DNA from 2 places in the Paraglaciecola sp. 25GB23A genome. Region 2 is predicted to be linked to the other one. Evidence: predicted binding sites of a transcription regulator. Region 2 holds the regulator's gene; the other holds the start of a gene.
What was found. The regulator NrdR, encoded in region 2, represses ribonucleotide reductase genes. The targets are predictions, from matches to a motif close to AAACACNANATNTNGTGTTT.
Positions count from the first base shown of each region.

Region 1: a site for NrdR is predicted at 4,209-4,228, ahead of nrdA (class 1a ribonucleoside-diphosphate reductase subunit alpha). Genes of this name have one in related genera too.

Region 1 covers NZ_JBDYKM010000002.1:107,559-124,183, reverse strand. Annotated here, with positions in the region: gene serC (3-phosphoserine/phosphohydroxythreonine transaminase) at 1-50, opposite strand, end outside; gene gyrA (DNA topoisomerase (ATP-hydrolyzing) subunit A) at 179-2,866, opposite strand; gene ubiG (bifunctional 2-polyprenyl-6-hydroxyphenol methylase/3-demethylubiquinol 3-O-methyltransferase UbiG) at 3,145-3,858, shown strand; gene nrdA (class 1a ribonucleoside-diphosphate reductase subunit alpha) at 4,410-6,725, shown strand; gene nrdB (class Ia ribonucleoside-diphosphate reductase subunit beta) at 6,803-7,933, shown strand; gene yfaE (class I ribonucleotide reductase maintenance protein YfaE) at 7,939-8,208, shown strand; gene ABKW31_RS05695 (cystathionine gamma-synthase family protein) at 8,276-9,514, opposite strand; gene ABKW31_RS05690 (lysophospholipid acyltransferase family protein) at 9,511-10,143, opposite strand; gene ABKW31_RS05685 (serine protease) at 10,278-11,534, shown strand; gene ABKW31_RS05680 (FHA domain-containing protein) at 11,525-12,481, shown strand; gene ABKW31_RS05675 (NRDE family protein) at 12,487-13,260, shown strand; gene ABKW31_RS05670 (amino acid aminotransferase) at 13,345-14,535, shown strand; gene ihfA (integration host factor subunit alpha) at 14,600-14,896, opposite strand; gene pheT (phenylalanine--tRNA ligase subunit beta) at 14,901-16,625, opposite strand, start outside.
Region 2 covers NZ_JBDYKM010000004.1:41,331-57,955, reverse strand. Annotated here, with positions in the region: partial or broken gene amt (ammonium transporter) at 1-1,588, shown strand, start outside; gene ABKW31_RS09430 (GGDEF domain-containing phosphodiesterase) at 1,595-2,473, shown strand; gene glyA (serine hydroxymethyltransferase) at 2,953-4,209, shown strand; gene ABKW31_RS09420 (TonB-dependent receptor) at 4,297-6,603, opposite strand; gene nrdR (transcriptional regulator NrdR) at 6,913-7,362, shown strand; gene ribD (bifunctional diaminohydroxyphosphoribosylaminopyrimidine deaminase/5-amino-6-(5-phosphoribosylamino)uracil reductase RibD) at 7,402-8,532, shown strand; gene ABKW31_RS09405 (riboflavin synthase) at 8,561-9,232, shown strand; gene ribBA (bifunctional 3,4-dihydroxy-2-butanone-4-phosphate synthase/GTP cyclohydrolase II) at 9,275-10,375, shown strand; gene ribE (6,7-dimethyl-8-ribityllumazine synthase) at 10,492-10,968, shown strand; gene nusB (transcription antitermination factor NusB) at 10,969-11,391, shown strand; gene thiL (thiamine-phosphate kinase) at 11,456-12,418, shown strand; gene ABKW31_RS09380 (phosphatidylglycerophosphatase A) at 12,457-12,945, shown strand; gene ABKW31_RS09375 (hypothetical protein) at 13,082-13,381, shown strand; gene ABKW31_RS09370 (Na/Pi symporter) at 13,716-15,332, opposite strand; gene ABKW31_RS09365 (hypothetical protein) at 15,619-16,625, shown strand, end outside.

The DNA of each region.
Region 1 (16,625 bases), on a different contig from region 2:
TCTGCAGGCAACATTGCTGGACCCGCACAAAAATTATATATGTCTGACATCTGATACCTGCTTAGCCCTAATACAAACAAAACGAGTGGCACAAGCCACTCGTTTTTAACTTTAGAAAAAGAATATTAATATTAAATATTCTTTTTGATAGTCTTTTTATAGATCAAATTACGCTGTCTTATTCAGCGTCATTACCTTCTTCGATATCAGGAGCGGTGCTTTGAACATCAGTTGTTTCTACTGCGTTCTCTGCATCTTCAATCTCGTCAATCTCAAGCTCTTCAATTTCATCAATACGCTGTAAACCAACAACATGTTCGCCTTCGATAGTCCGGATCAAACGCACACCTTGGGTATTACGCCCAACGGTAGACACTTCACTAACCCGAGTTCTAACCAAAGTGCCTTTGTCGCTGATTAACATGATCTCGTCACTTTCGTTAACCTGAACCGCACCAACCACTTTACCGTTTCTATCAGAAACTTTAATTGATACAACACCTTGAGTTGCTCGGCTCTTAGCAGGATAGTCTTGGACTGGTGTGCGCTTACCAAAGCCATTTTCAGTGGCTGTTAGGATAGCACCTTCACCATTGGGTACAATTAACGACACTACTTTCTGACCGTCTTGTAGCCTAATACCACGAACACCCGTAGCCGTTCTTCCCATAGGACGTAAGGCTAATAATTCTTCACCTGTTTCAGGGTCAAGTTTGACTTCGCCAGTTTCAGAATCCCGTTGTTTTTCATTAAATCTGACCACTTTGCCTGCGTCAGAGAACAACATAATGTCGTTACTACCGGTGGTAATATCTACGCCAATCAATTCGTCACCATCATTGAGATTAACCGCAATGATACCGTTTGAACGGGGACGAGAGTATTGGGTTAACGGGGTTTTCTTAACCGTACCATTGGCCGTTGCCATCAATACGTATTTACCTTCTTCAAACTCTTTGATCGGTAATATGGCGGTAATTCGTTCGTTTTCTTCTAAAGGCAGTATGTTAATAATCGGACGCCCACGAGCATTACGACTCGCTAAGGGTAATTGATATACCTTTAACCAATACAATCGGCCACGAGTTGAGAAACACAAAATATGATCGTGAGTATTAGCAACTAACAACTTCTCGATAAAATCTTCATCTTTCATCTTGGTTGCCGATTTACCACGACCACCACGACGTTGAGATTCATAATCATTGAGTTTTTGGTACTTAACATAACCTTCTCGTGACAAAGTCACTACCACTTCTTCTTGCTCAATCAAATCTTCAATATCAATATCATGAGAAGCAGAGGTAATTTCAGTACGACGAGCATCGCCATATTCATCACGAATTTTTTCTAATTCTTCTCGAATCACTTCCATTAAACGTTCAGGACTGCCTAATATATGCAATAACTCAGCAATAACGTTCAATAGTTCTTTGTATTCGTCGAGGATTTTGTCGTGTTCTAAACCGGTTAACTTGTTCAAACGCAAATCAAGGATGGCTTGAGCTTGTTGCTCAGTCAGATAATAAAGATTCTCACGAATCCCATATTGTGGTTCTAACCAATCAGGACGAGCGGCGTTATCACCCGCTCTTTCGAGCATTTCAGCTACATCGCCAAGTGACCAACCTTGTGCCGTTAAACCAACTTTTGCCTCGGCTGGACTTTTAGACGCTTTTATTAAAGCAATGATAGGGTCAATATTAACTAAGGCTATGGCTAAACCTTCTAATATATGAGCCCGCTCTCTGGCTTTTTTCAATTCGTAAACAGTACGTCTGGTGACCACTTCACGGCGATGTAATATAAACGCCTTGAGGATGTCCATCAGATTCATTATTTTGGGCTGGGTTTTATCCAAGGCCACCATATTGATACCAAACACAGTTTGCATTTGAGTTTGGGTATACAGATGGTTCAGTAATACTTCGGCTGACTCGTTACGTCTAACTTCAACAACAATACGCATACCATCTTTATCAGATTCATCACGTAATGCCGAAATACCTTCAATTTTTTTCTCTTTAACTAATTCGGCTATTTTTTCAATTAAGCGCGCTTTGTTCACCTGATAAGGAATTTCATGAACAATAATGGTTTCTTTGCCATTGGCTTCGGTTTCGATTTCTGCCCGAGCACGCATGTATATTTTACCACGGCCAGTTCGATACGCGTCATCGATACCTTTTCTACCACTGATAATTGCTGCGGTAGGAAAGTCAGGACCAGGAATATAGGTCATCAACTCTTCAATAGTTAAGTCAGGGTTATCAACGAGTGCGATACAACCATTAACCACTTCAGTTAAGTTATGAGGAGGGATGTTGGTCGCCATACCGACAGCGATACCCGACGAACCATTGACGAGTAAATTAGGTACTCTGGTAGGCAGTACCTCAGGGATCATTTCCTGACCGTCATAGTTTGGCACAAAGTTAACGGTTTCTTTATCTAAATCAGCAAGTAACTCGTGGGCAATTTTTGCCATACGAATTTCGGTATAACGCATTGCTGCAGCCGAGTCACCGTCAACAGAACCAAAGTTACCTTGGCCGTCAACTAACATGTAACGTAAAGAAAAAGGTTGTGCCATACGAACGATAGTGTCGTAAACCGCAGAGTCACCATGAGGGTGATACTTACCGATAACGTCACCAACCACACGGGCAGATTTTTTATAAGGTTTATTGAAATCGTTTTTTAGTTCATTCATGGCGAATAAAACGCGGCGATGCACCGGTTTCAAACCATCTCGTACATCAGGCAGCGCCCTGCCTACAATAACGCTCATCGCATAATCGAGATAAGAGTTCTTTAGTTCTTCTTCTATATTTACTGGAAGAATTTCTTGGGCGTGATCAGTCATATACAGCCTTGTCCCTAGTCATTATTATTGGAGAATTGATTTAGAAGTTTTCGCGTTATATCTACTAAGCTAGGATTTTGAAAAGATATAAACATGGAAGCTAAAATACTTCGTTAAACATTCGCATGATTCTATCATCGACTGAAAAAAATAAACAGTCAGAGATCGTCTATATAGTGCGCAGTCAGCACTTAACATCTACCTATTACTACTTTTTATAGTGGATACCTAGTTCACTAGCTGGCTATAATGGCCATACTTGGAAACAGGACATATAAATGACTAATCCGCAAAACGTTGACCCGATTGAAATCCAAAAATTTTCTGAGCTTGCTAATCGATGGTGGGATTTAGCAGGTGAATTTAAACCTTTGCATCAAATAAACCCTCTAAGAACCGATTTTATTGCGCAACATGCTGAGGGCTTAACGGCAAAAAAAATAGTTGATGTAGGTTGTGGTGGCGGTATTTTAGCAGAAAGCATGGCCAAACTAGGTGCGCTTGTTACCGGAATAGATATGGGACAAGCGCCATTAGAAATTGCCCGTTTACATGGATTAGAGTCAGGTGTAAACGTCGATTATCAGCAGACAACAGCCGAGGAATTTGCCGAACAACATGCCGCCCAGTTTGACATCGTAACCTGCATGGAAATGTTAGAGCATGTGCCTGACCCTGCTTCTGTAGTACAAGCCTGTTACAAGTTAGTAAAACCAGGCGGTCATGTGTTTTTTTCAACACTTAATAGAAACATTAAATCCTATTTGATGGCTATTGTTGGCGCTGAATATATTCTGGGCCTCGTCCCCAAAGGCACACACCAACACAGTAAATTTATTAAACCTTCAGAACTCATGCACTGGATAGATCACACACCGCTTTTAATCAAACACATGACAGGTTTGCATTTGAATCCCCTAACACAGGAATATTATTTGTCTTCACAAAATGTTGACGTCAATTATATTTTGCATTGTAAAAATAGTCTTTAAATTACGCCTTACTGCATTAACAAATGCAGTAAGGCCAAACAAGCTATGTGATTAAGCAAAAAAAAAGCATAGTTACTGACCAAAGCGTTAGCACTGAATAGCAAATAAGCACAACACTGATGAAAATATAAACAGGCTGATTTTCCGCTCTACTACGACATGTAGTACTAAAACCCCAAACAACACACTATATATCGTAAAAACATAACGAAGCACTTTTTGTAACTAAAATAATTTATAAGAAATATTAGTTAAAAATTTTGCTTGCAATTGTCTTAGCTGCACTAAGAAAAGCCTTTTTAGGTGAGTCAATACTAACATAATTAAAACTGCACTATATCTGGGCAGCGCAACACTACATATTGGGTTGCATTCACTTTAAAACCTCACTATCTTGTGTTCTGTTGTTGATTACACCACAAACGAGAGCGGTCATTTTTGCCGTAATAGCTAGAAAGAGTGAATTAACGACAAACTAAAGATAATGGGCTTGGATGCACCTAAATCCCCTTTCCATTTTGAAGTTAAACTAAAATAAAAACGGCAAATACATGACTAATGATCTCTACGTCACTAAGCGCAATGGCGAACGCGAAATTATCGATTTAGACAAGATCCACAAAGTAGTTGAGTGGGCAGCAAATGATCTAAATAATGTGTCAGTTTCACAAGTTGAAATAAAAGCACATATTCAGTTTTATGATGGTATTAAAACCGCTGATATCCATGAGACGTTGATCCGCTCAGCTGCTGACTTAATTTCTACTGAGGCGCCAGATTATCAATATATGGCAGCCCGTTTAGCTATTTTTCATCTACGTAAAAAAGCCTATGGCCGCTTTGAGCCTCCTACATTACTCGAGCAAGTCAAAAGCATGGTTGCCAAAGGCAAGTATGACAAACACTTGCTCGAAGATTACAGCGAAGCAGAATTTGCTGAAATGGATAAGCATATGGACCATTGGCGTGATATGAACTTCAGTTATGCCGCAGTTAAACAGCTTGAAGGCAAATACTTGGTACAAAACCGAGTGACTGGTGAAATCTACGAGAGTGCGCAGTTTTTATATATACTTGTGGCCGCCTGTTTATTTGCCAACTATGAAAAAGAAACGCGTATGGACTACATCAAACGTTTCTACGATGCCACCTCCAAATTTAAAATATCCTTGCCTACGCCAATTATGGCGGGGGTTAGAACACCTACTCGACAGTTCAGCTCCTGTGTTTTGATTGAAGCGGGCGACAGTTTAGATTCTATTAATGCCACAGCAAGCGCCATTGTAAAATATGTCAGTCAGCGTGCTGGAATTGGCGTCAATGCCGGTCGTATTCGAGCTTTAGGCAGCGCAATTCGTGGTGGTGAAGCCTATCATACCGGCTGTATTCCTTTTTATAAGCATTTCCAAACCGCAGTTAAAAGCTGCTCTCAAGGTGGCGTTAGGGGCGGTGCTGCAACCTTATTTTTTCCTCTTTGGCACTTAGAAGTTGAATCGTTATTGGTGCTTAAAAACAACCGTGGTGTAGAGGAAAATCGGGTTCGCCACTTAGATTACGGCGTGCAATTTAATAAATTAATGTACACACGATTGATCAAAGATCAGTACATTACATTATTCAGCCCCTCTGATGTGCCTGGTTTATACGATTCATTTTTTGCCGACCAAGATGAATTTGAAAAGCTTTATGTACAATATGAACAAGATGCAAGCATTCGTAAAAAGCAAATTAAGGCTATCGAATTATTTAGTCTATTTATGCAAGAACGTGCCAGTACAGGGCGCATCTATTTACAAAACGTCGATCATTGCAACACTCACAGTCCTTTCAATCCGAAATTAGCGCCGGTGCGTCAAAGTAATTTGTGTTTAGAAATAGCCTTACCGACTAAACCTCTACAGCATGTAAATGACGAAAATGGTGAAATTGCTTTATGTACCCTATCTGCCTTTAACTTAGGGGCAATTGAAAGCCTAGATGAGTTTGCTGAAATGGCGGATTTATCTGTACGAGCCTTAGATAGCTTATTAGATTATCAAGACTATCCGGTTCCAGCTGCATTTAATGCCACGATGGGACGCCGAACTTTAGGCATAGGTGTTATTAACTTTGCATATTATTTAGCTAAAAATGGCGTTAAGTATTCCGATGGCAGTGCCAATGGCTTAGTGCACAGAACCTTTGAAGCCATGCAATATCACCTGATGCGAGCATCTTGTAATTTAGCTAAAGAAAAAGGCGCCTGTCCTAAGTTTAACGAAACAACTTACTATCAAGGCTTAATGCCGATTGATACCTATAAAAAAGAATTAGATAAAATTTGTAATGAACCATTGCATTGTGATTGGGATAGCTTGCGTGCAGATATAAAACAATACGGCTTACGTAACAGTACATTATCAGCCTTAATGCCCTCTGAGACATCTTCGCAAATATCGAATGCCACTAATGGTATTGAACCACCACGCGGTCATATCAGTATTAAATCAAGTAAAGATGGCGTACTGAAACAGGTTGTACCTGAATATGAGCGCCTAAAAGATAAATACGAATTATTGTGGGATTTACCTTCAAATGAGGGTTATTTGCAACTGACAGGTATCATGCAAAAATTTGTCGACCAAACGATTTCTGCTAACACCAGTTATGATCCTAATAAGTATGAAGGCGGTAAAGTACCGATGAAGTTGTTACTTCAAGACTTACTGACCACTTACAAATTAGGCATCAAGACGCTGTACTATCACAATACCCGTGACGGTGCGAATGATGCGTCACAGCAAGCCTTACCTACTAGTAAATCAGTAGCTCAAGAAGTGATCATTGAAGAAGATGACGATTGTGCAGGTGGCGCCTGTAAAATATAACGCCTAATAACGCCACCCTCGAGTGACAACTTTGGGGTGGACGTGGTTTTAATCTGATATGGCCGCATAAATCAACTATGAAATATACAACGTTTAACCAAATTAGTAACAACCCTTTGACTGAGCCGATGTTTTTTGGCAACCCGGTCAATGTGGCACGCTACGATCAACAAAAACATCAAATTTTTGAAAAGTTAATTGAGAAACAAATCAGTTTCTTTTGGCGCCCAGAGGAAGTTGACGTCAGTAAAGATCGGGTTGATTTTCAAAAATTAAGCGAGTCAGAAAAGCACATTTTTATTTCTAATTTGAAATATCAAACTCTCCTTGATTCAATTCAGGGGCGCAGTCCAAATATCGCTTTTCTGCCGATCATTTCTATTCCAGAACTCGAAACTTGGGTTGAGACCTGGTCGTTTTTCGAAACGATTCACTCACGTTCTTATACTCATATATTACGTAACCTGTTTGGTGATCCTAGTAGCATTTTTAATGATATTGTTGAAAACCAAGAAATTAAAAAACGCGCAGCCGATATTTCTAAATACTATGACGATCTTATTTTTGCTACTCAGTTATGGCAAACTCAAGGTGAAGGTTTACACACGGTAAATGGTGTAGCTCACACTATTTCTATGCGTGAATTAAAGAAGAAACTTTTTTTATGCATGAACTCAGTTAACGCATTAGAAGCGATACGCTTTTATGTTTCTTTTGCCTGTACTTTTGCTTTTGCCGAACGGGAGTTAATGGAGGGTAATTCTAAAATTATTCGTCTGATAGCACGTGATGAAAACCTGCACCTTACTTCAACTCAGCACATCTTAAATTTATGGGCCAAAGGGAAAGATGATCCGGAGATGGCTGAAATAGCAGAAGAATGTAAAGAAGAAGCGACTCAAATCTTTTTAAATGCGGTACAGCAAGAAAAAGAATGGGCTGCATATTTATTTCAGCAAGGTTCTATGATCGGCCTCAACAAAGAAATATTGTGTCAGTATGTTGAGTTTATTGCTAATCACCGCATGTCAGCTATTGGTTTGGGTCAGCCTTTCAAAATCAAAAGTAACCCACTACCTTGGATGAATAATTATTTAAATTCAGATAATGTGCAAGTGGCACCGCAGGAATCGGAAATAAGCTCTTATTTAGTAGGTCAAATAGACTCTGAAGTGAATGCAGAAGATTTTGGTGATTTTGACCTTTAATCAATATGAGTAATAACAAGGATAGTTTGCAGGTTTGTATAAAGCACCATCAAACTATCCTGCATCAGCCACAAAAATCTTTACTAGAAAGTATTGAGATTCAAGACATTACTGTGCATTTTCATTGCCGGGAAGGTTTTTGTGGCGCTTGTCGTACAAAGTTAATTAAAGGTGAGGTTGAATACCTCACCTTCCCTTTAGCTTACATTGATGACGACGAAATACTGCCCTGCTGCTGTTATCCTTTAACTGATTTGGAAATAGAACTCGCCTAATCGGTTAGTTGAGGTTTATATCAATATTTAAGCGGTAAACATTGATGTTAAGTAAACTACACCTGTTTTACAGTGAGGCAAACGCTTGTTCAAAGTCAGCGACAATATCCTCAAAATCTTCAATACCAATCGACATCCGTATCATATTGTCATTTACCCCCATCTCTTTTCTTTGTTCTGCACTGCACTCAAAGTAAATAGTTGAAGCGACAGGCAGAGCTAAAGTACGAGTATCACCCAAATGTGTGGCACATATCACTAATTTAAGCTGATCTAAAAAGGCGATAGGATCGATGCCCTCAACTAAGTCCAAGCTCAGTACACCACCAAAACCTCTAAATAACTGTTTGGCTAGCAGATGCTGAGGATGTTGAGGCAATCCAGGATAATACACGGCAGATATTTTTGTATGGGATTGAAGATAGTTTGCCAAACGTAAAGCGTTGTCGCAGGTTCTTTGGGTTCGCAGTACTAAGGTTTCTAAACCAATAGAAATAGCGTGGGCCGACTCAGGAGCAAGGGTGGCGCCCATATCGCGCAAACCGCGCTTACGTATCTGGGTTAAGCCCCACATCTTCGGCTCAGTACCACGATAGATAGGCAGTATATTGTCAAACTTTGTCCAATCATATAATCCACAATCAACCACTGCCCCACCTAATACATTGCCATGGCCAGCGATATATTTAGTTAACGAAGTAATAGTGAGTGATGCCAACACTGATTTGGCGTCAAACAGATTGGGTGGAGTCATGGTGGTATCAATCATAAACAACAAATGATTAGCCTGACACCATTGTCCTATAGCCCTTAAATCAGCGACTTGAGTGACAGGATTGGCGATAGTTTCCAGATACACTGCTTTTGTATTGCCTTGCAGTGCCTTTTCAACTTGCTTGATATCGGTCACATCTACAAAACTCAGTTCAATGCCTAAGCTTTCCAAGGTTTCAGATAAACTTCGGGTATTGCCGAACAGAAATCGGCTCAGAATAAGATGATCACCTGCTTTAAATAAGCTCAACATCGTGGCAGTAATGGCTGCCATCCCTGTCGCAAAAGTTATTGCACCAACACCACCTTCAAGATGGTTTAAAATATTTTGCAAAGCAACTGTTGAAGATGACGAGGAGCGTGAATAAACGTGGCCCATCTGTTTACCCTGAAATACGTCAACCAACTCTTGTGCCTGTTTAAATTCAAATAATACTGAGTTATTAGTTGATTGGTGAACGGCGCCGAACTCAGGCTGGTTTATTAAACGGTCTGCGTGGATCAGGCGAGTGGTAAAGCCTTTGTTATTCAATCTTTATCTCCAGTGTGAGGTACAACGATGGTGGCCACATTGTTGGGATACTTTCCGTGCACATGGCTAAAATAGGTATATATTCGATTTAACTCGTATTGCATATCATCACCGATCATGAGCGAAGGACCAAATTCAATCTGTTTTTTCTTATAATCAAATGCGACTAAAACTACCGGTACATTGGCTTTGTAGGCAATTTGTAAAAAGCCGGTTTTCCAGCGTTCAATTCGGCTGCGAGTTCCCTCAGGCGCTATACACAATACCATTTTATCGGCATTAACCATGGCTTGTGCCATTTGCTCTACAACACCATGTGACTGTGAGCGCTCTACCGGTATACCACCCCACTTTCGCATAAAATAAGCAAAAGGAGGTATAAACAGGCTGTGTTTGCCAAAAAAGGTGATTTTTAAACGCAGAGAAAATGCGACAGCAATACCAATAACAAAGTCCCAATTTGAAGTATGCGGGGCAACAGCAATAATCATCTTAGGATGAGCTGGAAATTCTCCAGAAAAACCCCAGCCCATTGATTTAAGTACGCGCTGCCCTAACCAACAGCTAAATTTATTACCTATTCTAGGAATTTCTGCTGATAGAATCGGAGTATTTAATAGTTTTCCCATTTCATTCTTGGCTTGTGCAATCAAAACTGTGACAATGTTCGCACTAACTAGTGCATTTTGTCGAGCCACAGCATCACCTAAATCAAAAGCTTGTGCGGAACAATCTACGTTACTTTTTTTACAGGAAGATTCTATTGAGACATTTTTTAATTCTGTTGTTTTTGTTTAGTGCCTATGCCCAAAGTCAACAAACCGCGCAAAACCTATTTAGCCAGTACCAATCCGCCCTTTATCAAATTCGTATAATAGAGTTGGAGTCGGGCAATAAGTCTTCCATCGGCTCTGGATTTCAAATCGACCCACAAGGCAACATGATCACCAATTACCATGTTGTATCAGAGTACGTTTACGATCCCGATAAATATCGGATTGAATACCTCACTATTGATGGTGAGAGTGGTCCCCTGCAGTTAATTAATTTTGATGTGGTCAATGATTTGGCTCTTGTCCGAAAAACAGAATTAAATGCCTTGGAAGATATCTTTCCTATTGCTACTAGTTTACCCAATCAAGGTACCACCATCTATTCTCTAGGAAACCCTCATGATCTTGGCATGATAGTCGTTCCTGGTACGTTTAATGGCATTAAGAAAAACAGTTTTTATCAGCGTATTCATTTTACTGGCTCAATCAATCCTGGCATGAGCGGCGGCCCAGTGGTTAATGAAAATGGCCACGTGATGGGAGTCAATGTCGCGACTGCGGGTAATCAAATCGGTTTTTTAATCCCTTTAAGTAAAATTGAACAGCTTTTAACAAAACATGCTGACGAGCCTCTCCCTATTAGCGAGTTCAAATCAACTATTCAGCAGCAATTAATGCAAAACCAAACAGAATTGTTGAGCAAGTTGCAAAATGCGACTTGGCAAATGGCACCATTAGGTCAGGCAAATGTGCCGACTAAAATTGGCGAGTTTCTGTCTTGTTGGGGAGATTCAAATACCAATAATGAAGAGGCTCTATTCCTGTCAGTAGAAAATCGCTGTCGTTTGGATGAACAGATTTTCTTACATGGTGGCTTACGAAGTGGTGGAATTGAATTAGAGTTTGAATGGTTGAATGGCCAAAAGTTGGGAGAAAACCGGTTTTATTCACTGTATAACAGTAGCGTTATCGGAGCTGGGGCTGGCAATGCCGCCACTAAAACCGATGTGACTAATTACCAATGTGAAAACAGTAAAGTCACAAATAAAAATAACGTTTCGAGTAAAACTGTTTTGTGTGTACGCGCCTATAAAGAATTTGCTGAACTCTACGATGTGCTATTTATTGGCGCTACCTTAGATCATAAAGAACAAGGTCTGATTAGTCACTTTACCCTCGCTGGCGTAGCAAAAGATTCAGCACTTAGTTTCACCAAACAATTTATGGATGCTATCGAATGGCAATAGTATTAGAGCTGTTATCACGCAAAAACATGCCACTTAAGCATTATAAATTTGACCAGGATTATGTATGTGTAGGCCGAGATTTTAATAATGACCTGCGGCTCGATGACCCTTATGTATGTCCAAGTCACATGCTAGTTGCGATAGATCCAGAATCAGGCTTATTAATGGTTAATGATTGCCAATCAACCAATGGCATTAAAATTAATAATAAGTTTATGAAACATGCGACTTTACAGCCAAATGACATCATTAAAATTGGCCGAACTCGTCTTAGGATCATAGATACCAAAGCCCCATTACCTAAAGCGATGCCCTTAAGTGAACTTGAAGAAAACCTCAGTTGGTTGAACAAGGCTTTTTTAGCCGTGTGTTTAAGCTTTGCTTGTCTAAGCTATTTATTACTGTCTAAATACATTGGCACCGTGAGTGAATTTAAAATCATTGCAGCCTTGCCCAGTGAATTAGGGCAACTAGCGGTTATTAGTTTATGGCCTCTGAGTTTTGCGGTTCTAGCAAAAGTAGTAAAAAAAGAAAGTCATTTAATTAATCAAATAAACCTTACTTTAATTATTACCCTGGTCTTTTTTGTGCTGAATTTATTACAGTCTTTTATTATGTTTAACATGAATCCTGGCTCTTGGTTTATGTGGTTAGAACTGGTTATTGTTGGTTTAATTATTGTAGGTTTTCTGTGGCTCAGCTTATTTATTGCCTTTCATCAGCCTCCCATCAGACGCAATGCCATTGCTCTGCTTATGTCTACGCTGATACTGGCACCGCTAGTAATCTTTGGCTTCTTTAACAGTGATGATTTTAGTAGTCGTCCTAGTTACAATTTGACCCTCTTACCACCGGCTTACAATATTAGTGGTTCAGTGGAAACCACCGTTTTTATTGATAAAACTCAAGCGCTCTTCAAGCGTGTTGACCAACAAAAAAGTAAATAATCCCTGTGTGCATACTCTTTGTCGCCATTGAACAACATGAGCATTACCCGCTAATTATAGCGGCAAATCGGGATGAGTTTTTTAATCGCCCGACCTTGCCCTCACATTTTTGGGGCGAACAAAAGCAAGTTCTGGCTGGCATTGACGAGCAAGCAGGTGGGACGTGGATGGGCATTAATCAAGCGGGAAACATTGCAGCACTGACCAATATTCGCGCACCTGACAGTATTCAGCAGGATGCGATTAGTCGTGGTAAACTTGTCAGCCACTATTTATGTCAGCCAAAAGTTGACTATGAAGTTGATTTACAGCGAACTAAACAGCACTACAACGGCTATAACTTGCTTTATGGGCCGTGGAATAATCTCAAAGTATATAACAACCATCTTGACCAAATATCGACTTTGACTCAGGGTTTTTATGGCTTATCAAACGCCAGTTTAAACAGCCCTTGGCCCAAGCTGAATAAGGGTGTAACAAGATTAAAAGCCTACTGTGAACAAGGTGAGCAAGACAGTCACAACGTTGAATTTACAGCCTTATTTGACTTATTGTTAGACACAACTCCCGCATTAGATCACGAACTACCTCAAACTGGTGTGCCAATCGATTGGGAACGCAGACTTTCATCCATCTTTATTCAGGGTGAAAACTATGGAACACGTTCATCAACAATATTAAAAGTAGACAAGCACAACCGTGTAAGTTGGTGTGAGCGCACATTTAGCAACACAGCAAACTGTGTTTCTGAACAAAACTATCAATTCAACATAAATTAGTTACTATTTGTCTCGAAATTTGCAGCGTCGGTGGCATAATGACCACCCTAACCTGCCTATCATCTTGAGTTTTTGAGGAACCCTATGTTTGAAGTATTACCGCAACTTCCCGCCGATCCTATTTTGGGCTTATCCGCCGCATTTAAAGCCGACCCTAACCCACTTAAAATTGATTTAGGTGTAGGTGTCTATAAAGATGAAGAAGGCCGGACTCCAATTTTGAGCTCGATTGCCAAAGCACAAAAGATATTGCTCGATACAGAAACTTCTAAAACCTATATCACTCCACAAGGGGTTCAAGGCTATATCGATGGCATGATTGAGTTGTTACTGGGTAAGGCTAATCCGGTTGTATTAGCAAACCGTGTGGCAGCTGTGCAAGCCCCAGGTGGCTGTGGCTCTTTGCGTATATTGTCAGAACTCATTAAGCGTTGTAATACAAATACAACAGTATGGGTTAGTGATCCGACTTGGGCGAATCATATTCCCTTAATTGGTAATGCCGGATTAAAAATTGAAACCTATCCCTACTTTGATAAAAGCCAAGCCAGCATCCGCTTTGATGCCATGGTTGAATGCTTAGAAAAAGTTAAAGCGGGTGATGTCGTCTTGCTTCATGGATGTTGCCATAATCCAACAGGCGCTGACTTAACTAAAGAGCAATGGCAAATTGTACTTGAGTTAGCCCAGAAAACCGGCTTTATACCGTTTATAGACGTTGCTTATTTAGGTTTTGGTGACAGCTTAGAAGATGATGCCTTCGGCACACGTTTGTTAGTTAACAACTTACCCGAAGTAATTATTGCTGCGTCATGTTCAAAAAACTTTGGTTTGTATCGTGAGCGTGTTGGTCTAGCCTTGATGGTTACGCAAAACAGCGTGACGCGCAATGCGATTCAAACTCAAATTCAATCGATCGCTCGAGCTATCTATTCTATGCCTCCTTCATATGGCGGCGCCTTAGTGGACATCGTCTTAAGCAATGCTGATTTGCGCGCCGAGTGGATCAATGAAGTAGAAATGATGCGCAGTCGCATGCAAGATTTAAGAGCACTATTAGTCAATAAATTAAAAGAGTATGGCGCTGACCGTGATTTTGATTTTGTTAATCGCCAGAAAGGTATGTTTTCATATTTATGTATTTCACCCGAGCAAGTGATGGCTATGCGGGATAAACACAGTGTTTATTTTGTTGAGTCAAGTCGCGTCAATATTGCAGGGATAAGCCTTAAAAATGTCGACAGCTTAGCCAAATCACTGGTATCTGTTTTATAGCTCTATCTTTAAATTAATAAAAAACCGGCAAAATGCGCCGGTTTTTTATTACCCTTAGATTCAGTTACTCTATGGGTTTGGTATTTTCAACCCGACTTTTCAGTTTTTGACCCGGTCTAAACGTCACTACACGGCGCGCTTTAATAGGAATATCTTCCCCCGTTTTAGGATTACGCCCAGGTCTTTCATTTTTCTGACGCAAGTCAAAATTACCAAAACCTGATAATTTTACCTGCTCTCCAGATTCTAAAGCTTCACGCACTTCTTCGAAAAAAGTTTCAACGAGTTCTTTCGCGTCTCGTTTATTCATTCCTAACTTTTCAAATAAGTGTTCAGCCATTTCGGCCTTGGTTAACGCCATATCGTCAATCCCTCAAAGATGCCCCAAATTTTTCTGACAATTCCGTCAGAATGCCATCAACAAATGTTTGAATTTCGTGTTCTTCTAGTGTTCTGGTTTTATCTTGTAATATTACAGATATTGCTAAGCTCTTAAAGCCAGGTGCAATCCCCTTCCCTCTATACACGTCGAATAAGTTTAGGCCAACTAATTGATTTGCGCGAAATTTTTCTATGCAACTCAAAATTTCACCAACAACTTTATCATCGTCTACAACGATTGCAATGTCACGTCGATTTGCCGGAAATTTTGAAATTTCTTTTGCTTGAGGTAGTTTTTTTAACCCTAACTGGCTAATTTCAAGTTCAAACACAAAAGTACGACCATTAATTCCGAGTTTTTTCTCAAATTGCGGATGAATTGCACCCATGTAACCAATACATTGATCACCACAATAAATGGCCGCAGCCTGACCACTATGCAGAGCACTATGAGAACAGGCTTCAAATCTAAAATCAGAGCGACCAGTTGTCGCCAACAAACGCTCAACATCAGCTTTAAGATCGAAAAAGTCTACAGGACGTGTTGCTTGTGCCCAATGTTCATCGCTCACCAAGCCACTTACGACACCACCAATAACTGCTTGCTGTAACACCCCAGTTTTTTCATTTGCATTGGGGATAAAACGTAAACCCGACTCAAATAATCTCACTCGGCCTTGCTGGCGCTTTTGATTGTAAGATACTACCTGTAACAAACCTGGCCACAAGCTAACCCGCATGCTCGACATCTCTACCGAGATTGGATGCGGCAATACTAAGCCACTAACATCAGGAAAAAGCAGACTTTGGATCTTAGGATCAACAAAAGAATAGGTAATTGCCTCTTGATAATCATTATCCACTAAGCTACGTTTTAGCTCATCCAATTGCACCTTTTGTTCTTGATGTTTGGACATACTCAAGCTGGCAACCGGCGCAATGTTAGGTATTTGGTTATAGCCAAATACCCGCGCTATTTCTTCAATAAGGTCTTCTTCAATACTAATATCAAAACGATATGCAGGGACTATTGTTGTCCACTTACCTTGTGCAAAAGTAACATGAAAACCAAGGCGAGTAAGAATATCACTTACTTTGTCTTTCTCGATTTCTATACCTAAGACTTTACTTAAGCGCGCTTGACGCAAACTTACGGGCTTCTCTTGAGGGATGTTTGACTCGCTCACTGCTTCAACAATGGGACCCGCCTCACCACCAACAATATCAAGCAACAAATTGCTCGCTCGTTCCATGGCTGTGCGTTGTAATTGTGGATCGACACCACGTTCATAGCGATGAGAAGCATCAGTATGCAAACCATAAAGTCGCGCTTTACCACGAATTAAATCAGGCGCAAAAAAAGCACTTTCTAAGAAGATGTCTTTGCTTTGTTCAGTAACACCAGAGTCCAATCCACCAAAAATACCAGCCATCGCTAAGGCCTTATTTTCATCGGCAATAACCAAGGTATCTGGTTTCAGCGTGACTTCATTACCATCTAGCAGGGTTATCTTTTCATCTTTATGCGCTAAACGCACAATAACCGCACCTTGCAGCTTGTCGTTATCAAAGGCGTGCATGGGATGGCCTAACTCTAATAATACAAAGTTAGTCACATCTACCACCGGATCAATGCTTCTAACCCCTGAACGACGCAGTTTTTCAACCATCCAAAGTGGGGTAATTGCATCAAGGTTAATATTTTTAAT
Region 2 (16,625 bases):
CTTGGGGACTTTACTGATCTGGCTAGGCTGGTTTGGGTTTAATGGCGGCAGTACCTTACAACTAAATGAGCAAGTTCCTTTAATTCTGCTCAATACCACGCTTTCTGCTATTTTTGGTGGCATTTTTGGTGGCATTTTTGTTGGCTTTTTTTACTACCTCAAACACCGTTATTTTGACGTGGCCAAAATGCTCAACGGCATCATCGGTGGTTTGGTTGGGATCACTGCTTCTTGCCATGCAGTAAGCCCTATGGAAGCCGCTTTGATAGGGGCTATATCAGGGCTAGTGGTTTATTACGGCTCGGCTTTTATGGTGCGTTTAGGTCTAGATGATGCACTAGGCGTAGTGCCGGCTCACCTCTTTACGGGCATTTGGGGAACACTTGCCGTTGCGTTTTTCGGTGCCCCCGCCATTTTGGCTAATGGTTTAACGATATGGCAACAACTGGGTGCCCAATTGTTGGGTATCGTCAGTATAGGATTTTATAGTTTTTGGGTTGCTTACTTGTTAATGCGCCTGCTGAATCATGTCATGCCGCTGCGAGTTTCTGTTGAAGATGAAGAGCGCGGTTTAAATGTCAGTGAACATAATGCCAATACAGAACTCATTGACTTATTGAGCTCTATGCACCATCAAGAAAAAGAGGGTAATTTTACCACACCTGTGCCAGAAGAGCCTTTTACTGAGGTTGGCCAGATTGCCCGTCGTTACAACGAAGTAATCAATAGAGTTAAGTTGGAAATTAGTGAACGCGACACGGCAATTAATCAATATCAGTCGAGTGAAAAACGTAAAAGTGCCATTCTTGATTCATCTATGGATTGTATTGTTTCAATTGATCACAAAGGCAACATTATTGAGTTTAATCCTGCTGCTGAGCGCACTTTTGGTTGTTTAAAAAATCATGTTCAAGAGCGAAACTTTTTCACCATGTTTTTATTAGAAAAAGATCAACAACAAGCACTTGACAGTTTACAGCAAATGTTTACCTCATCGCAGGGTTTGCTGTTAAACCGACGCAATACAATGCAATTACAACGTTCGTCAGAAAACAGTTTTCCGGCTGAAATTACTATTACTACAACGCCGCTGAATAATGGTTTGTTAACAGAGTACACTTTGCACATCCGAGATATTACTCGACAAACTAAATTGCAATCTCGCCTGAGATTTTTAGCATATCGAGATCCCTTAACCAGTCTTTACAATCGGACTTTTTTAATGGAGAAATTAAATGAGGCCCTCAAAAATGCGCAGCAGCAGGGTTTGTCCGTTGCCTTGTTGTTTTTAGACTTAGATAAATTTAAAAAAATTAACGATACCATGGGACACAAAGCGGGCGATGAATTGCTATGCGAAGTTGCCCGACGGCTCAACCTTGTGTGCCGTGAATCAGATATTATTGCAAGGTGGGGCGGAGACGAATTTGTTGTATTAATGAGTGGTTAAATTGATCAGGTTTTGGTTAACAACAAAGCCGCGAGTATTTTAAAAGTGCTACGTGAGAGTGTTAAAGTGCAAGATAATTACTTTAATATTCCAACCAGTATTGGGGTCACATTGGCGGTTGGCACTGAAATCAGTGCTGATAAAATGATTCAGCACGCTGATATTGCCATGTATCAAGCCAAACAAAAGGGCCGTGATAACTATCAATTGTTTGAGCCCGAAATGGCTTATGTAGCCAGTAAACAATATAGTTATGAGCGCGACATGCGCAAGAATTTAGCTTCAGACCAATTTTATTTAGTCTATCAACCAAAAATCAATCACCAAGAAAACAGCGTTGTTGGCTTTGAAGCGCTTATGCGCTGGCATCACCCCGATGAAGGAATGATTTCACCCAGCGAGTTTATCGCTATCGCCGATGAGTCAAATTTGATCATTCAACTAGGTGAAAAGGTGATCAATGATAGCCTGCGACAGTTGCAGTATTGGCGTAAGCAAGGTTTAGTTTTGGTGCCTATTGCGGTCAATTTATCCGGTAAACATTTGGTCTCCGATGTCTTAATTCCGTTTATTCGCCAACAGCTAGCACTTTTTGATATCTCAGGAGAGTATCTCGAAATTGAAATCACGGAAGGGGTTCTCGTGCATGATATCGACCGATGCATTCGAGTAATGGCAGAAATAAAATCGCTGAATATAAGGATTTCAGTGGATGATTTTGGTACCGGCTATTCCTCGTTGAGTTATTTAAAACGCCTTCCTTTGGATGTATTAAAAATAGATAAAACCTTTGTGCAAGAATGCGATGTAACCGAAGAAGATCGGCAAATTTGTGCCACTATCATTAATTTAGCTAAGAATCTTGATTTGGGTATAGTGGCAGAAGGTGTAGAAACATTGAGTCAGTTAGAGTTACTCAAAGCTATGGGCTGTGACATTTTCCAGGGCTATTTTTTTCACAAACCCTTATCCGTGGAAAATGCAGGGGCCTTATTGAGTTCTCGCCCACTCAGTGCTGCTTAGAGCCGTCAATATCAAATTTAGCTTATGTGCCTGTCAAAAATAGTAGAGCACTATTTATTAGCTCAAATTTTTTTCCAATTTTTGAAATCTGGCTAAGTCGCCAAAGCTGTTGTAATAACGAGCTTAATTTGCGATTGATATGAGGAATAGGTCGGTCAGAGCCATCACTTTAGCGCAACAAAATATAGGTTCTCTAATGATAATGCCCAGCTCTTAATAGTTACGGCGAGTTAGAAAAGACCTTGCTGGTTATTAGCAATAAATTAAAGCCTAACTAAACCAAAGTCGCTGTTTTGTTGTACTACTAGACATCAAACCATTCTGAATGGAAGGTGTGAGAGAAGCGCCAACAATGCGTTACAACATTTGGTTATGGTTCATGGCGCTTTACGACTATACAAAGCACTGAAAATGACTAGAATATGCGCTTCTTTTTTACGCTCCGTCTTTTTTGCCAAAAATGAGTTAGAGGATAGCCGATGCTGACACGTAACATGAATATTGCTGATTTTGATCCAGAATTGTATCAAGCGATTCAAAACGAAAACCAACGCCAAGAGCATCATATTGAGTTGATCGCTTCAGAAAACTACTGTAGCCCAAGAGTGCTGGAAGCCCAAGGTTCACAATTAACCAATAAATATGCTGAAGGTTATCCTCATAAACGTTATTACGGCGGTTGTGAGTATGTGGATATCGCTGAAGATTTAGCCATTGAGCGAGCCAAATTATTGTTTGGTGCAGAGTATGCTAATGTGCAACCGCATTCAGGCTCACAAGCAAACTCAGCCATATTTATGGCCTTGTTGAATGCCGGTGATACAGTATTGGGTATGAGCCTTGCTCATGGTGGCCACTTAACGCATGGTGCCTCTGTCAGCTTTTCGGGCAAAACTTATAACGCCGTACAATATGGTTTGCACCCTGAAACTGGTGAAATCGATATGGCCCAGGTTGAAGCCTTGGCTCTTGAGCACAAACCCAAGATGATCATTGCCGGCTTTTCAGCCTATTCAGGCATCATCAACTGGCAGGACTTCCGCGTAATTGCAGACAAAGTCGGTGCCTACTTGTTTGTGGATATGGCTCATGTTGCAGGCTTAGTTGCTGCAGGTCTGTATCCAAACCCATTACCCCATGCTCATGTCGTAGCAACCACAACGCATAAAACCCTTGCTGGCCCTCGTGGCGGCTTGATTTTATCTTCCTGCGGCGATGAAACTATCTACAAAAAACTTAATAGCTCAGTGTTCCCTGGTAACCAAGGTGGCCCACTGATGCATGTTATTGCAGCCAAGGCTGTGGCGTTTAAAGAAGCGCTTGAGCCAGAATTTAAAGTCTATCAACAGCAAGTGCTAAACAATGCCAAAGCGATGGTGGCAGTCATGCAAGAACGTGGTTACAAAATCGTTTCTGACGGAACAGACAACCACCTATTTTTATTAGACTTAATTAATAAAGATATCACTGGTAAAGACGCTGATGCAGCACTTGGTCGCGCTAACATTACGGTTAATAAAAACTCGGTTCCTAATGACCCACGTTCTCCCTTTGTCACTAGTGGTTTACGTATTGGTACTCCAGCGATTACTCGCCGTGGTTTTAAGGAAGAACAAGCCAAACAAGTGGCGAGTTGGATTTGTGATGTGCTAGATAACTTGGGTGATGACAGTGTCATTGAACGCGTTAAAGTAGAAGTTGTTAGCTTGTGTGAAACCTTCCCTGTTTACGGCTAAGTTTCGAATCTTACAACAATGTAATTGATTGATAATCTAAAAAAAGCCCCAAAGGGGCTTTTTTGTTATTTGGTGATATGCTGTTAATTAATAGAAGCTGACTTTCGCTTCAATACCAAAAATACGCGGTGAATTGACAATACCGGTTAAGTTATTGAAATCAATAGCCCCTTTTACATTGTGCTCATTGGTAATATTGCGACCAAACAGAGCAACACTGTAGTTTTCAGCATAATTTTCATAACCTATTCTCAAACCACCTTCTATATTGCCATCAGTGGTAAATTCGATAGAGTCATAGAGAAATAAACTGGTTTTACCTTGATAGGCCCAATCGGTATATATATAAAACTCGCCATCATCTCCCATGGGGGTTGAATATCGAGCCGTTACATTAAAGATAGTTTCAGGGGCTTGTGGAAACGGATTGCCATCTATAGACGCTTTATAACCATCTGGACGGGGATCAAGTACTGTACAGTTACCCGTTGACCCAAATGCCGGATTAGCGCCGCAAGGCATTACTGTTAAAGTGTCATCTTGAATTTCGGTGTGGTTATAACTATAGCCAGCTGTCAATAAAAGGTTATCGTTAACCACATACTGAGAGTCTATTTCAAAGCCATAACCGGTGCCCTTATCTGCATTAACCAGTGCGGTATTGTTTGCACCGCCACCAATGGCAGAAAACTGCACGTCATCGATAACGTAGTAAAACGTGGCAATATTTAAGCGGAGTGAATTATCTAATAAGTCAGATTTAAAACCCACTTCAAAGGAATTAATCGTTTCTGGGCTGGCAACTGAAGGCGCTCCTTCAAACGCCACATCACGACCTTGGATCGTTTGTGCTCTAAAACCATTTGCCGCTCGAGCAAATAAAGAGGTATCGCTGTCTAAACGATAGTTGGCACTTAGCTCCCAGCTAACTTGGCTATCATCTACATTGATATCAGCATAGTTTTGAATGCTAGCATCACCCGTCACCAAGGCAAAGCCATTAACATTTTGCTCGCCGACCTGCAGTGATTTCTCATCATAGGTATAACGCAAGCCACCAGTGACATTGAGTTTGTCGTTAACCGCATAAGACACTTGTGAGAATAAGGCCCACGTGGTGTTTTCGTGAAATACCGTTGTGGCGCCAAAGTAACCATCAATACTGGTAACGTTAAACGATGAGTCATAATAAAAGGCACCCGCTTGCCAACTAAGGGCATTGCTGGTATCGCTAGCAAAGCGTATTTCTTGGGTAAATTGTTCTAAATCATCCAAGTTATCTTGCGTAACCGCACCAAAGGCTATAAATCCAGGGTAAGTGAGTTCTTCAGTACCATCGCCATTGATATCTGCCGGAGCAAACAAAGAAACCCCGCCATCGATATCACCCAAGCTTGAGCCTTGTGCATTTTCAAATGCGCTAATGCTCGTCATGTCCATACCTTCAAAACCAAATTCTAGTTTTAACGACAGGCCATAGTTCTCATATTTTTGTGGATTATTATCTGGGCCGTTACCATCAATGTCAGCGTCATAATAAACCTTATCTCTTACATAGTTTTCATTTAGCTCATTACTACCTTTGGTGAACACGTTAGCCCGGAAGACTGACGCTGTGCCATCTAGCTCACGTCCGTGCACGTTAAGTAGAGCTGAAAAATCAGCTGAAGGAGAATACAGCAGCTGTGCTCGCCAAGCCTTTTCATCAAAACCGCCGAAAGCATTTTGCTCGCCAGTATAAGCATTGTTGATCCAGTCTTCTCGGTTCTGCGATAGCACAGAAATACGCCCCGAAAGGTTATCTGCTAAACCACCGCCAACGGCGGCTTCAACGTTTACGGTACCTAAATTACCCAACCCCAATTTTGCATAAGCATCAAAATCTTCTGTGGGTTTTACTGAGTCAAATTTAATAATGCCAGCCGTGGTATTACGTCCAAAAAGTGTACCTTGTGGCCCACGAATAACCTCAACTTGCTCCACATCAAAAAGGGGAAAACTTTTTAAAATAACGTTTTCTTTAACCACATCGTCCATCACGATCGAGACAGGCTGTGAAGCGGCTAAATCAAAATCGGTGTTACCTAAACCGCGGATATAAAAACGAGGGGCGACGCGACCATTTGAGGTTTCTGCATATAAACCGGGTACACGCACCGCTAAAGCAAGGATGTCTTCGCCACCTGAAAACATACTTTCAAATTTTTCACCACTTAATGTGGCAATTGAAATTGGCACTTCTTGAATGCTCTGGGTACGTTTTTGTGCAGTAACGGTGATTTGCTCGAGGGCATTGTCGTGAGATTTTTTAGTCTCTTCTTGGGCGAAACTGAATTGACTAAACATGGCTGCATTTACGCAAACCGCGACTAAGGCTTTATTAAAATTTTTCATTTAGTGTCCGCTAGTTAATGTGTGTTTTATGTAAGCTAAATGGGTCACAGTAGTAGTGATAAAATAACCGGCTGAGTTTAGGCTATTTAGTCAATGATGTATTGTTTGTTCAATATTTTTGATGAGCGTGAAATATGCTTACTGTCACATTTCATTTCCATAACAGCCAATCTCTTGATACTGGCACGACAATAGGGCTTGGGTATTATCCTCAATCATTACAAATAATGGGTAATAGCGTGAGGATTTCTATCACTTTGTCCATTTTTTTGCTAGTTTACTTATACTTTTAATCCTTCAGAGATTGCTATGTTTTGCCCCTTCTGTGCTGTGCAAGAAACCAAAGTTATCGACTCACGTTTGGTCGCCGATGGCACGCAAGTTCGACGTCGTCGTGAATGTACTATTTGCAAAGAACGTTTTACTACCTTTGAAATGGCTGAGCTAGTGATGCCACGCATCGTTAAACGAGGTGGCTCGCGCGAACCGTTTAATGAAGACAAATTGCGCGCTGGCTTGCAAAGAGCACTGGAAAAACGCCCAGTCAGTACAGAGCAAATCGAAGAATGTATTAGTCGCTTGAAATCAGCATTACGCGCGACGGGCGAACGCGAAGTTGATAGCCAATTTCTTGGGAATCTGATTATGGATGCCCTTAAAGAGCTAGATAAAGTGGCCTATGTGCGCTTTGCCTCGGTTTATCGCTCGTTTGAAGATATTCGTGAGTTTGGTGAAGAAATCGCGCGTTTAGGCGATTAGCTTTTTTGACTTGTCGATAAATAGCTCATTTTTGGATCCATGATGTTAAATCATTTTAATGCCTTTGATGCCCGGATGATGGCCTTAGCCATCCAATTAGCCAAGCGTGGTCAATACACGACTTCGCCTAATCCCAATGTGGGTTGTGTACTAGTTAATCCGCAAGGTGAAATCATAGGGCAAGGCTGGCATCAAAAAGCTGGAACGCCCCACGCAGAGATTCACGCCTTACAGCAAGCAGGAAGCAAAGCCAAAGGAGCAACGGCTTACGTAACACTTGAACCTTGCAGCCATTTTGGCCGTACACCCCCTTGTGCACTTGCCTTGATAGAGGCCGGTGTGACAAAAGTGGTGGCTGCCATGGTTGATCCTAACCCATTAGTGGCGGGGAGTGGCTTAGCCAAGTTGCAAGAGGCGGGCATTTTAACCGCTCATGGTTTAATGCAAACACAAGCTGAAGAGCTGAATCGTGGATTTATTAAACGCATGCAAAGTGGCCGCCCATGGGTGACAGTAAAGTTAGCTGCGAGCCTAGACGGTAAAACTGCACTAGCGAATGGCCAGAGTAAGTGGATCACCGGACCTTTAGCCAGACAAGATGTACAACGCCATAGAGCCCGCAGTTGTGCAATTTTGTCAGGTTCAGGTACGGTGTTAGCTGATAATCCCTCACTCAATGTGCGTTATGCAGAATTAGGGTTGCCGCAGTCGGTGTTAGCGGAGGATAATCTGCGTCAGCCCCTGAAAGTCATACTGGACGGGCGGAATCAACTCAAGGCTGATTTGATTTGTTTGCAAGCATCAAGCCCAACAATATTGATCAATAGTCGGCCCAATGCTGTGCCGTTTTTGAGTAGTGTGAGTCAATGGCAGGCTCCTTATGACGGTAATCAATTAAATCTTGCAGCTGTGTTTGATTATCTCGGCTCACAACTGATTAATAATGTTTGGGTCGAAGCGGGCGCCAAATTAGCTGGGGCTTTATTACAAAGTAAATTGATAGACGAGTTGATTTTATATCAAGCGCCCAAACTTATGGGGAATAGTGGGCAGGATTTATTTGCCATAGAACCTTTAACTAACATGCAGCAAGCATATTCATTAACGTGGACTGATATTCGTCAAATTGGACCCGACTTAAAATTGACGGCCAAGATAGCTTACGAATAACAAGTTCAATTAAATAGAAAGAGAAACTATGTTTACCGGTATTATTGAAGATGTAGGTGCAATCCAAAGTTTACAGCCCAGTGGTGAGGACATCCGACTTACTATAAAGCCGCATAAACTTGATTTGAGCGATGTAGCGCTTGGAGACAGTATTGCCAACAATGGTGTTTGTTTAACTGTTACCGCAATAAGTGGCTCCACCTTTAGTGCTGATGTGTCTCATGAAACGATAAAACGTACGGGTTTTGCCCATTATCAAGCAGGTAGTAAGGTTAATTTAGAAAAAGCCTTGCAAGCCAATGGTCGTTTAGGCGGGCACATTGTCAGTGGTCATGTAGATGGCGTTGGACAAGTGTTATCCATTGAAAATGTGGGTCGTTATGTAGAGATCTGGCTACAAGCGCCAGTCTCTCTTGCCAAGTATCTAGCTGAAAAGGGCTCTATCACAGTTGATGGGGTTAGTTTAACGGTTAATAAAGTAGACGGCTGTCATTTTCTGATCACCTTGATACCCCATAGTTTGCAACAAACCATTATTGGTTTATACAAAGTGGGTACCCAGGTAAACTTAGAAGTGGATGTGATTGCTCGTTATCTTGAGCGCTTGATGCTCGGTGATAAAGCGGCGGAACACACTGTTGACGGCCAGAAAAAAGATATCAGTATGGCTTTTTTAGCAGAAAACGGTTATTTGCGTTAAATTACGCAACAATTAAACAAAGTAATAATAAGAATTCTCCCTATGCCCTTAAATACCACTGCAGAAATTATTGAAGACATTCGCCAAGGTAAGATGGTTATCTTGATGGATGACGAAGACCGAGAAAACGAAGGCGACCTTATTATGGCAGCTGAACATGTGACGCCACAGGCCATTAATTTTATGGTCACTCATGCGCGCGGTTTAGTCTGTTTACCGATGACGGCTGAGCGCGCTAAACGCTTACATTTACCTTTGATGGTCGATAACAATGGCGCGCAGTTTTCGACTAATTTCACGGTGTCCATTGAAGCTGCCCATGGTGTCACTACCGGCATATCTGCTGCCGACCGTGCTATCACTATTTTAGCAGCGGTTGGTAAAGACGCAAAAGCCGCTGATATTGTGCAGCCAGGTCATATTTTCCCCCTAATTGCCAAAGAAGGCGGTGTGCTTAATCGTGCCGGTCATACAGAAGCGGGGGTTGACTTACCGCGCTTGGCTGGGTGCGAACCTGCTTCAGTTATTGTTGAAATTCTGAATGAAGATGGCAGTATGGCTAGGCGCCCAGAATTAGAAATATTTGCCCAAAAGCACCAAATCAAAATTGGCACGATTGCCGATTTAATTGAATACCGCAACCTCAATGAAACCACCATTGAACAAGTCACAAAATGCAAATTACCCACTGAATTTGGTGAGTTTGATCTAGTTACTTTCAAAGATGTTATCGATAACCAAATGCATTTTGCCTTGTGTAAAGGTGAGATCAGCGGCGACAAACCAACTTTGGTGCGCGTACATTTGCAAAATACACTAAGTGATTTGCTAAGCTCTACTCGCTCCATTGAACGCAGTATGAGCTTACCGCAAGCCCTGAAGCATATCGGTGAGGAAGGGGGCGTATTAGTGTTGTTAGGCAAAGAGCAAGACGTATTAACTCAGTTAAAACAATTCGAAGCGGAAGATAAAGGTGAGCTACCCACTGCTGCAGCTTGGCAGGGCACATCCAGAACCGTGGGCGTTGGGAGTCAGATCTTGGCGAGTTTAGGAGTTAAAAAAATGCGTTTATTGAGCAAACCTAAAAAATATCATGCCTTGTCCGGTTATGGCTTAGAAGTAGTAGAATATGTTGAGCATTAAGCTCCAAGAAACGGCAATAATAGTGATCGTTGGCACTTAAGTGGGCAAAAAAAGCGATTAAATCTTAATACGGTTGTGCTAAACTGCGCGCCGTTTTTTCAAGTAAGGCACAGTACATGAATATCATTGAAGGTAATATCCGCGCAACAGGCAAAAAATTTGCACTGGTTGTAGCTCGTTTTAATGGCTTTGTTGTAGAAAGTTTGGTTGATGGTGCTTTAGATGCATTAGAGCGTCATGGCGAGGTTAATGAGCAAGATATCACTTTAGTGCGTGTACCAGGCGCCTACGAGCTGCCGATTGCGGCACAGAGGCTTGCGCAAACTAAAAAGTATGATGCTATTATTGCCTTAGGTGCGGTTATCCGAGGTAGTACACCTCATTTTGATTTTGTGGCAGGTGAATGTAACAAAGGCTTGGCGCAAGTCTCGTTACAATACAATATTCCGGTCGCTTTTGGGGTAATTACGACAGACAGTATCGAGCAAGCGATCGAACGCTCTGGCACTAAAGCCGGTAACAAAGGTGCTGAAGCTGCAGTGACAGCCCTTGAAATGGTTAATGTTTTAGCCAATATTGAAGGGATTGAATAGGTGAAACCTAAAGCCCGCAGATTAGCCAGAGAGCTTGCTACGCAAGCCGTTTACTCTTGGCAGATGTCGAAAAATCCGGTTGAACAAATCGAATTAAGCATCGTCACCAGTAACGACATGAAAAAAGTCGATATGGAGTATTTTCTGGAACTGCTGCGCTCAGTAGTAAAAGATTGCGCTGAACTAGATAAAAAAATCAAGCCTTATTTAGGCCGCTTACCTGAAGAGCTTGATCCAGTCGAAAAAGCGATTTTACGTATCGCAACTTATGAATTAGTTGCACGCATTGATGTACCTTACAAAGTTGTTATCAATGAAGCCATTGAACTTGCCAAGATTTTTGGTGCCGAAGAAAGCCACAAGTTTATCAATGGTGTATTAGATAAAGCCATCAAAACCTTGCGCAAAGATGAGTTGGCCTAACATTAAATTCAAGGAAGCGGTTTATCGCTTCCTCGGTTTATCCCCTCACTAAAAAGTTGTAAAAGTGAAAGAATTCTCGATTATTGATTCGTTCTTTAAAGCGCAAAGTCACCAACGCAAAGATGTCATACTGGGTATTGGTGACGACGCTGCGTTGACGATTATTCCACAAGGGCAAGCATTAGTAACGACAACTGATACCTTGATTGCTGGTGTGCATTTTTTGGTTAATGCAAATCCTCATGCGATTGCACAAAAAGCCATTGCGGTTAATCTCAGTGACTTGGCTGCGATGGGTGCAGAACCAGCTTGGATAAGTTTGTCATTAAGCCTACCTATTGCCGACGAAGTTTGGCTAAGCGCGTTTTCGGCAGGCATTGCCGAAATGACCAAGTTTTATTCTATTCAGCTGATTGGTGGTGATACCGTTCAAGGCCCCTTGGCGGTAACGATTACAGCTCAGGGTTTTGTGCCGCCTGAACAAGCTTTACTGCGCAGTAAAGCTAAACCAGGAGACTTTGTTTATGTCACCGGATATTTAGGCGATGCAGGAGCTGGGCTTGATATACTGCTGGATAAATTGCAGATAAATGATGGTGATAATAAAGCGTATTTTTTGTCTCGACTACATTACCCTACACCTCGATTATTAGCGGGTACTAGTTTGCGCCGTTTGGCTAATGCCTGTATCGATTTATCCGACGGTTTGAACTCTGATATTCGTCATATACTTAAAGCCTCAAATTGCGGGGCGACAATTCATCTTGATAAATTACCACTATCCAAAGCGATGCGTGGCAGTGTTGAGGCAAATGTAGCGCGAAATTATGCGGTAAGTGCTGGCGACGATTACGAATTATTATTCACCGTGAGTGAAGAACAAAAAGGTAAGTTGGAACTGGCGATGGCGAGCACCAATGTGTGTGTCACTTGCATTGGACAGTTAAATGGCATAGCCAACAAACTTGAATTTCGACTGAATAATGCCGTGGTGGATGAACAACCTCGTGGCTATCAGCATTTTTAATTGTATTATGTTTTCATATTCTATAAGTCGGTTAATCAATGCGAGCTGAACTGCGTCAACGTGTATCACTTAAAAACCCTTTGCACTTTTTGGCCTTCGGCTTTGGTAGTGGTTTGGCGCCTAAAGCACCCGGTACCTTTGGCACATTGGCGGCCATTCCACTGGCTGTATTATTAAGTTTTTACTGCCCTCTGCCTATTTATATTGGGCTGTGCGTATTATTTAGCGTAGTTGGTGTTTGGATATGTGGTCATACCGCCAATGATATGCAAGTGCATGATGATTCATCTATCGTTTGGGATGAAGTGGCGGGTATGATGATAACTCTGGTGGCAGTGCCACTGAGTTGGCAAACCGTCCTTGCGGGTTTTATTTTGTTTAGACTCTTTGACATCATCAAACCTTGGCCCATCAGCTATCTCGATAAACACGTGCACGGCGGTTTTGGTATTATGGCTGATGATGTGTTAGCTGGAATATTCTCGCTGGCCTGTCTGCATCTTTTAATCGAATTTCAGTGGCTATAAGCCACATTATCTATTCGCTTAAATCTTTTTTTATTTTCATTGAACTTGCTATTTAAATTGCTATCAAATGTAAACATAAGGTTAATGCCTTAAGGTTTTAGCCCCTTATAATTGATTACAATAAGTGCCTATGTTTATGAATTTAACCCTTGATAGATTACCTGATGCAAAAGACTTTAAACCAGAGTCGACAGCTGAAATAGAACAATCCACAGCAATAAAGCCAGTTATTTTCATGGTGATGGATTTACTGGGTGTTGTTTTTATTTTTTGGGGTTTAGGTGAGCAGTTTGAACGTTTAGATTGGTTACCTGCATCGTTAAACATCAATCATATTGGTCTCATCATGATCTTGATAGGTTTCCTTTTAACCTTACCCTTTCTTGCTTGGGTGCTAAAAAGTGCCAGTAAATTACTCAACAGGATCTCAATTTAGTTTGCTACAACTTTTCACGTCAAGACCGGCCAATTAGCTTTGAGAGCATTTTGCCAGCATGAATAAGCCACTTATTTGCCCCCTCTGTCAGCAGCAAAACTTTTGTGCAAAATTGGCTGAACAGGACTGTTGGTGTTTTAGTCATGCCATCCCGGCAGCCTTAATTGCTCTAGTGCCAGCAGAGACGCAGAATACTCAATGTATTTGCGCTCAATGTGTTGAGTTTTTTAATAATGACCCTGTTAGTTTTACTCAAAAATATCAAATTAAAATCTAAGTAAGGCTGCATGCTTTACATCGCAGGTTTAACTAAACGATATCGTTTTAAGCATATTTAATCAGTTTGTAGCGTATTTGAGACCTCTTCAACATCTTCTATTTTGATATGCAAATGTGACAAATTAGTCAATTTGTCTTTCAGGCGTTGGGAGTAGGTGACAAAATTGGTTAAAGCACCAGCATCCGTGCGTTTGGGATCAATCATCAACAATAGTAGGGCCCGATTGGCGGAATCTATTTCTTGTTGTAATTCTTTTGCCTGAGAGTTAATGGTCTTGTTGTTGTTATTGTGCATCGCTAGGGCAATTTCATTAAAGTATTCTAGGGTTTGCATCGACAGTGCACGAGTCACTAATAACAAGTCACTCTTCAATTCGATGAACTGTTCTTTCATGACCCTTTTTGATTCGAATAAGTCGGTGATTGAATCGTGAATCTGAAATAAATAGTCGAACTGATTAATGATCTTAATCAAGGCCTTGGACTCTTTCTCATCTTTAATCAGGGAAACGGCTTTAGCAAAAAAATGCAAATACTCTTTTTTGACAAAATTAATGTATTGGATCCGCTTATCCGCGGCATCGTAAATACCTTGATAATTGGTCTCCACACTTAGTGTCACGGCGTTGTAGTTTTCTTGCAAAAAGCTAAATAGGCTATCTGAACCGGCTTCCAGTTTCTTTTTTACGGTAAAAAAGTCATCACCTTCTTCTAATTTAGGTAAATTTAGCCGTTCAAAATCCATTTTTCCTTCACCTAATAAATAGTCAATAAGACGGGTGAAAGGATTAATAAAAGCAGTAAAAATAAGGCTGGCAACCACATTGAATATTAAATGAATGTTAGCCAGCGCGATAGCGGGTGAGTCGTTATATTTTGATAGCTGGTCGCCAAACAGTAAAAGTACTGGCAAAAAGATAACCACCCCACCTACATTAAAGAAAAGATGACTTAAGGCGGCTTTTTTGGCCGCGATATCCATATTAAACACCGCAATAAATGCGGTAGCGGTAGTGCCTATATTGGCACCAAGAACAAGTGGTACAGCGTTTTCCAGGCCAATAAGCCCTTGTTGTGCAAAAATAATCGCTAAACCCGTGGTCACAGAGCTCGATTGCACTAAGGCGGTAAAAATACAGCCAAAAGCGATAGCATAAAAGGGGTGCTGTGGCTGAGTGAGTATACTAAGCAAAGCTTCATTTTGTTGCAAAGGCAACAAGGTACTTGATATGAGATTAAGGCTAAAAAAGACAAAACCAAAGTAGAATATGGCTTTACCAAAAATAGAAACTCGATTGTGTAAAAGGCTCAGAATAAAGCCAAAAATAATGAGGTATGGAGCAAAGTTGGTTAACTTAAAAGCAACTAATTGCGCGGTAATGGTGGTACCAATGTTACTTCCAAAAATAATACCAACACTGTTTTTAAAGGATAATACACCAGCGTTGACTAAACTAATGGCGATGACAGAAGTGGCAGAACTGGATTGGATCACCATAGTGACCAAGGCCCCAATAATAACGCCAACAATGGGCCATTTAGTCGCAGTGCTCAAGGATTTGCGAAAATGTTCACCAGCTAAGCCTTGTATTTCTTTTGAAAAATTATCTAGGCCAAATATAAACAGAATAACGGCTGTCATGCCAGTCATAACAATTTGCAACAACTCCACTACTAACCACTCCTATAAAATTAAAAACTGCAGGCGACATCGGCTGTTAAATCTGTCGATACCTGTTTGTTTGAGTCTCAAATAGTCTAGCCTACAGTGTTAAAAAACCGATGATGTAAATCAATTTTCTAATGAAAATATTGGCTGGTTGTCACTGCTGACTCTCTAGGTAGTTAGGCTAGAGTGTTCACTTAAATCACTTTGCTGCGCTACAACATAAAAACTTCACACACTAATGTCATGCTGCTCAGGTTGATAAATTACGCGTAAGATTGGGCTAGTCAAAATGAAATTAGATTCTATTAAAACCCGTTTACTCACCATTATATCTGTGTGTTTGTTAGGTATGTTGATATTGGTGGTAAATCAACTCTATAACACCAAACGATTGGTTAACTTAAATCAGCAAAGTAAAACACTATTAAGCTTAAGTAATGAGTTGCTGCAATTACGCCGTCACGAAAAAGATTTTTTATTAAGAATGGACCCAAGTTATATCACGCGTTTTGAAACTCGGGCTGACAACTTTAGTATTAAGATCCAACAAATTAAACCGTATTTTGATGAGTTTGCTCAGAGTCACAATTTATTCAATGAACTAAATGCCAGTTTTGTTATGTATCGACGTCAATTTTTAGATTTAGTGATCTTGCAAACTAAAATTGGATTAGATGAAAATCACGGCCTGCAGAACTATTTTAGACAAGCCACACACTTAATTGAAGTTGAATTAAAAGCGCAAAACCAGCTGAATATGCAGTTATTGCTGTTACAAATTCGACGCAATGAAAAAGATTTTTTGCTGCTTAAACGCCCGGAGTACGTCAGTCAAGAACAACAGTATTATTTGCAGTTACTGGCGGCGGTTGAGCAGTCCAGTCTAAGTAATAAAAACCAATTGCAAAGCTGGTTAGAGGATTATCAGCAAGGGTTTGTTTCCATGGTTGAGGCGTATCAAAAGATGGGCTTAGATCACAAGTCAGGCTTACAAGGGCGGTTTCGCGAGCAGGCCCATGAACTCGAGACGCAATTGCTCATGGTAACAAGTCAGTTTGAATTGCTGATCAGTAAAGCTGAATTTCAAGTTGAACGTAATAGCTTATTAATAATGCTGATTACATCTTTGGCTCTAATTACCTTATTAGTGCGAAGTTATGTGACGTTTCAGCGCGCATTCTTAAATTTTGTGATGTTTTTTTATCGCTGTAAACGCGAATATCAACACATGGACAGTAAAAAATTGGGCTTCTCTGAATTCAAACATTTAGCCACAATTGCCAATGAAATGATTGA